DNA from 2 places in the Teredinibacter franksiae genome. Region 1 is predicted to be linked to the other one. Evidence: predicted binding sites of a transcription regulator. Region 1 holds the regulator's gene; the other holds the start of a gene.

Region 1 (3,162 bases):
GAGATCTTGTCAACAGCGGCGGTATCTTCGCGTTTGTTGGCCAGACCGGTGTAGGTAAAACCACCACCATCGCTAAATTGGCCGCACGTTACGTGCTTGAGCACGGGCCAGGAAAGGTGGCACTGGTTACAACAGATACCTACCGAGTTGGCGCCTTTGACCAATTACGTTCTCTTGGGCGCATATTGAACGTACCGGTTCGCGCCGTGGATGGGCAAAACAGCCTAGTAACGCTATTAACCACGCTGCGGGAATTCCCACTGATTCTCATCGATACCGCCGGCTTCCGTCATGGAGACCCGTTACTTAAAGACCAGCTGCGCAAGCTCGATTCCTGCCCATCCATTAAACGTGTGCTGGTCATGGCCTGCAACAGTCAGCTGCAAACCATGAAGGCCTCCACCCACGCATACGCTTCTTCAGGCGGGATAGACGCCTGTGTACTGAGTAAGCTTGATGAATCGGCAAGCCTTGGTGAGGTTATAAGCGTGGTGCTTGAGCAACGAATTCCCATTGTGTACACCACGGATGGGCAGGAAATCCCAAAGGACATTACCATTGCTAATGGACACAAACTGGTTGCGGCCGCTGTTGCCTTACTGAAGATCGCCACAGCCGTGCCGGCGGCGGGGTAGTGTGATTTTGAACCGGGAGCAGAGCAGAAATCGTCATCTATACTTGGTTGGATCACACCATAAACCGGAACACAGCCCTATGAGTGCAAATCGACCCGTAAAAGTAATTGCTGTCACTGGCGGTAAGGGCGGGGTGGGTAAAACTAACCTATCCATTAACCTCAGTATAGCTTTGGCAGAATTGCGTCGCCGGGTGGTGCTATTGGATGCCGACCTGGGTTTGGCTAATGTCGATGTGCTCCTTGGGTTAAAGGCGCAATACAACCTAGCTGATGTGCTGGATGGTAGCAAGAGATTGCAGGATGTCATGCTGAATGGCCCTGCGGGCATAAAAGTTGTACCCGCATCCTCCGGGGTACAGCAAATGACGAGCCTATCTCCTCAGGAGCACGCGGCCTTAATTTATGCGTTTAACGAGCTAGCGGATCAGCTAGATGTATTAATGATAGATACCGCTGCCGGCATTTCCGATACGGTGCTGAGTTTTGTACAGGCGGCGCAGGAAGTCATTATTGTTGTGTGCGATGAGCCTTCCTCCATAACCGATGCCTATGCGCTAATGAAATTGTTGAATGCGGACCACGGTGTATTTCGCTTTCGAGTCATCGCCAATATGACACGCAGTAATCAAGAAGGCATTAACTTATTTAATAAGCTCAATGGTGTGTGCGAACGCTTCCTTGATGCTTCCCTACAATATCTAGGGAGCGTACCTTTCGATGAAAATGTACGTAAGTCGGTGCAAAAGCGGCAGTCGTTGCTTGAGTTTGCGCCGCGCAGTAAAGCGGCATCGGCCATTCGCGTATTGGCTCAGAAAATAGATCAGTGGCCGGTACAGGCTACGCCCAGAGGGCATTTAGAGTTTTTCTTGGAGCGCCTGCTTACCGCAGACGTTAGCGTATAAAGCAGTATTAAAAAAGTTGTAGCTATCCCCTATGTCAGTCACTGCGGCAGATAATTTGATGGTGTATGAGCAAACGCAGGAAGCGGACATTCAAATCAAAGTAGAAGATTACCTATATCTGGTAAATCGCATCGCGCACCACATTATGGCTCGAATGCCCTCCAGTGTTCAGGTTGACGACCTAACGCAGGCGGGCATGGTTGGCCTGCTTGAAGCGGCGCAAAAGTATGACCCCAGCAAAGGCGCCAGTTTTGAAACCTACGCAGGTATTCGTATTCGTGGGGCCATTGTAGATGAAATGCGTAAAGGTGACTGGGCTCCACGCTCAGTTCACCGTAATGCGCGCAGGGTAAGCGAAGCCATTGGAAGCCTAGAAGCCCGGCTCGGTCGAGATGCCCGCGATAGCGAAATAGCCGAGGAAATGGCGATATCGCTGGACGAATACCACGATATTTTACGCGATAGTACCTCAACCCGCTTGTTCAGTTTGGAAGAAACCTTTGAGGAAGATGAAGGGCGCTTGAGTAAGCCGAGGCAAAGCGAAGGGCTGGTGGGGCCAGCAGAAGGGGTGCACAAGCACGCGCTGCGCACCGCTTTAGCCGAGGCCATTCGCACATTGCCAGAGAGAGAGCAACTAGTGCTGTCGCTTTATTACGACCAAGAATTAAATTTGAAAGAAATAGGGCTAGTACTGGGGGTGTCGGAATCCCGTGTTAGTCAAATACACAGCCAGGCGGCTTTGCGCCTGCGTTCGAAACTCTCAGGATGGCGCAAATAGTTACGCGCACGGTAAAAACTGGCCGACTCGCAAACTGCGACTAGACTTAATCTGAGGTTCTAAAAAAAGTCCCGCACGAGTTCATATTGCATAGTGCTCGCCGGTGGCGGGACAGTCAGAAACCCTGACGGGAAACGGAGGATACATTGGATAAAAATATGAAAATCCTAATCGTTGACGATTTCTCAACGATGCGGCGCATCATAAAAAACCTGCTTCGGGATCTTGGGTTTACCAATACTCAAGAAGCCGACGACGGGTCAACGGCCTTGCCAATGTTGCGCAGCGGAGATTTCGATTTTCTGGTGACCGACTGGAACATGCCTGGTATGACAGGTATTGATCTGTTGAAGGAGGTGAGGGCCGATGAAAAGCTCGTCAGCCTTCCAGTGCTGATGGTTACGGCCGAAGCTAAACGGGACCAAATTATCGAAGCCGCTCAGGCTGGTGTAAATGGTTATGTTGTTAAGCCCTTCACCGCGCAAGTGCTTAAAGAAAAAATCGACAAAATATTCGAGCGCGTAGAAGGCTAAATTAGCTGATGGAAACCGCACACACTCACGATGAAGAGTTTATGGCGCAGTTGCAGGATTGCGCTACTCATCTGGTAGAAAAACTTCAAAGCGATAACTACAGCGAAGCCTCTGAGTTAATACACAGTCTGATGGAGGCTCGCGATCGCCATGTTTTTAATAGTGTGGGTCAGCTCACCCGAGCGCTACACGAAGCGATTGTTAATTTCCATGTCGATGCAGACCTCGACTCCGAACCACCGTCAGTAAATAACTCAGAAATTCGTGATGCCACCTCCCGTTTGCACTATGTCATCGACATGACACAAAAAG
Region 2 (3,162 bases), on a different contig from region 1:
GCGCCTCTCTGTTCGAAAATTCAATATTGGCGATTTTACAGGCTTGCGCAAGTACCGTGTGCCCAAAGGCAAGCCCTGCCATGGTTGCGGTATCCAAACACGAAAAGGGATGGAAGGGGTTGCGCTTAACATCACTGCGGGCAACCGCTGCATTCAAAAAGTTAAGGTCGAAGTGCGCATTGTGGCCAACCAAAACGGCGCGATTGCAGCCATTGGCCTTAACCAGCTTACGTATAGTTTGAAACGTTTCACTTAGGGCGATGGTTTCGGGTACCGGGCTTCGGCTTTCGCACTCGAGGTTAATGCCTGTAAAGTCCAATGCGGACTGTTCAACGTTGGCACCCTCAAAGGGTTCAACTTGAAAATCAATGGTTGGTTCACACTCGAGAATGCCCTCTTCGGTCATGCGCAGTGGCACCGCTGCAATTTCAAGAAGGGCATCGGTATTGGCATTAAAGCCACCGGTTTCAACATCAATAATAACCGGTAAAAAGCCGCGAAAACGCTTTGCTAAAAGCGATTTTTGTTTGTCGCCATTTTCAGTAGAGCTCACAAATATCCTAATTGTTTTATTTTTTCAGTTGCCAGTTTAATTGCTCACCCGCTTTAACGGGTACCAATTGTTCATTACCGTAACTCAGTGATTGTGGAACTTGCCAGCTGCGTTTTTCCAGAGTAATGGTACTGGTGTTACGTGGTAGGCCGTAAAAGTCGGGCCCATAAAAACTGGCGAATGCCTCGAGTTTATCCAGTGCGTTGTGCGCTTCGAATACCTCGGCGTACAGTTCCAGTGCGGCAAAAGCCGTGTAACTTCCTGCACAGCCGCAGGCAGCCTCTTTTTTACTTTTGGCGTGGGGCGCGCTATCGGTACCTAAAAAGAATTTAGGGCTGCCACTGGTGGCGGCTTTAATCAGCGCCTGTTGATGTAACTGTCGCTTCAAGATGGGTAAACAGTAGTAATGTGGGCGAATTCCTCCGGCAAGCATGTGGTTGCGGTTGTACATCAGGTGGTGCGCGGTAATGGTTGCACCGACATTGGCCGAGGATTCGGTCACAAAATCAGCCGCCTGCTGGGTGGTGATATGCTCAAGTACAATTTTCAATGCCGGGAAATCGTTCACCAATTGTCTTAGGGTGCGGTCTATAAATGTGGCTTCGCGGTCAAAAATATCGATGTTAGCGTCGGTAACCTCGCCGTGAAGCAATAGCAGCATACCCTGCTTTTGCATTTCTTCTAGGGCCGTATAGATGTGGTGAACATGGGTTACCCCAGAATCGGAGTTGGTGGTGGCACCAGCTGGGTAGAGTTTACAGGCTACAACGCCCGCTTTTTTAGCTTCGGCAATCGTTGCTGGGCTGGTGTTATCGGTAAGATACAGCGCCATTAGAGGCTCAAAATGTGAGCCTTCGGGCCGTTCGGTGATAATCCGGGCTTTATAGGCCAGTGCCTGCTCGGCATTCTGCACGGGCGGCATCAAGTTAGGCATGATAATAGCGCGGGCGAAGCTAGCGGCAGCGTGGGCAACGGTGGTTTTGAGTGCTTCCCCGTCGCGCAGGTGAATGTGCCAGTCATCGGGCGTTGTAATAGTGAGAGTGTCGGTCATTGAAACTACGGCTATCCTGATGTGTATTCGGAGGTTTTCTTCGAGGGTTTACGCGCCCTCGGGTAGGCGAATGCTACCGGAAATTCCCTCATCTTGCACTGGCAGTCTCAAGCGTTCGCCTTTTCAGCCGATAACCGTTAGAGGTAACCGGGTTAGGGTGGTAAAACGTGTCAGCTCATCTATACAGAAACATTGCGGTTTTACTGTTGCCATTGCTATGGCTACAGCCAGTATTCGCAACGGATTACACAAATGCCATCAATAACGGCCAATGGCAGGCCCATAGTTCGGTGTTTGAATGCTCACTGGAGCAAAAGGTACCCTATTTCGGCAAAGTGGTGTTTGAAACCCACGCGGGTAGAAACTCTTGCGTGTATTTGCAGTCTCGTCCCCACCGTTTTCGCGCGGGAGAGGCCCGTTTTCTTGCTCGGTCACCGGTGTGGATGGAGGAGCCCCAGGTATTTGAATTCGACAAGGTGGCGCTGAAGCAGGGGTTACGCCCTTTCTGGAAGGGCAGTGATTACGCCGAAAAAATGCTAGCCCAACTGCAGTCGGGTATGGAGCTGGAGCTTGAGAAAGACCAGTGGTTCGAACCCAAACAAAGCGCGCCATCTCGCGTAATTCTGACGCCGGTTGGTTTTCGCAGTGAGTACCGTCAATACCTGCGTTGCCTCGGTGGTTTGTTACCCGCCAATTTTGACCAAATGAAGCGTACTCCTCTTTACTTCCCTCCCGGCGAAATAGAAGAGCTGGACAGTAAAATGACAAGCAAACTCGACCGTATGCTTAAGCTGGTGAAGCATGACGCAAAAATCCGTTTGTTTTACATAGACGGCCATTCCGATGCTATGGGAGATCGTGCGGATAACCTAGAATTATCAAAAAAGCGAGCCGAGCTGGTACAGCAATACCTAACACGCCGAGGCGTACCGGAAGACTGGATCACCATGCGCTGGCACGGCGAGCGCTATCCCGTGGCTTCGAATGACAGTAAAGCTGGGCAGGGTAAAAACCGCAGGGTTACCGTAAGAATGGAGAGGGTGGAGGAGATAGAGGTATTGCCGTTGGCTTCCAACCCGTAGTGTTCCATTTTTTAATGAACAGCGCAACCGTGCCCCTACCAAACGGACCTATAAAATAAATGGGTCTTTATCATATTTCGCGTGATGGGTTCTATCTCGGCGTAAAGTAGACCGTCCTGTGTAGCTTAATAGCCATTGGGCATCTGCTTGCCTCTGTCAAAAAACAGATTGCCTTAAGTGCATATTCTAAATTAGCTGAAAGCTCATTCAGCTTTTGTGTGTGCCACAGTTTATATTGGATATGGTGACTTAGCTTGGTGCTGAAGATGTTTCCACTGAAGGTTTATGTTGGTGAAAATGGTTTGCTCAAGAGACTGTCACTAGTGCCTGCGCTATTCTAAGAAGTAAAAAATGAAGGGCATCCACAAACTTAAAACAGGGTTCAATTTCCGGGCGAAGTTGCATAAACATCCGCCCGGAATACACTACTCGGCTGTGACGGTGATGCTTATGCGAGGCACAAACGGGAGTGAATA

The links. Region 1 encodes FliA, which starts transcription of late flagellar genes. Its sites were predicted from a motif close to TAAAGTTATNNNNNNNNCGGCCGATANCC; they were not measured.
Region 2: H5336_RS18255 (MotY family protein) is a predicted target of FliA. The motif match lies at 1,712-1,740, and genes of this name have one in related genera.

The regions. Positions count from the first base shown of each region.
Region 1 covers NZ_JACJUV010000001.1:710,198-713,359, reverse strand. Annotated here, with positions in the region: gene flhF (flagellar biosynthesis GTPase FlhF) at 1-635, shown strand, start outside; gene H5336_RS02810 (MinD/ParA family protein) at 715-1,539, shown strand; gene H5336_RS02805 (RNA polymerase sigma factor FliA) at 1,598-2,317, shown strand; gene cheY (chemotaxis response regulator CheY) at 2,464-2,850, shown strand; gene H5336_RS02795 (protein phosphatase CheZ) at 2,859-3,162, shown strand, end outside.
Region 2 covers NZ_JACJUV010000002.1:102,456-105,617, forward strand. Annotated here, with positions in the region: gene rnt (ribonuclease T) at 1-553, opposite strand, end outside; gene pyrC (dihydroorotase) at 570-1,604, opposite strand; gene H5336_RS18255 (MotY family protein) at 1,772-2,686, shown strand; gene H5336_RS18260 (hypothetical protein) at 3,112-3,162, opposite strand, start outside.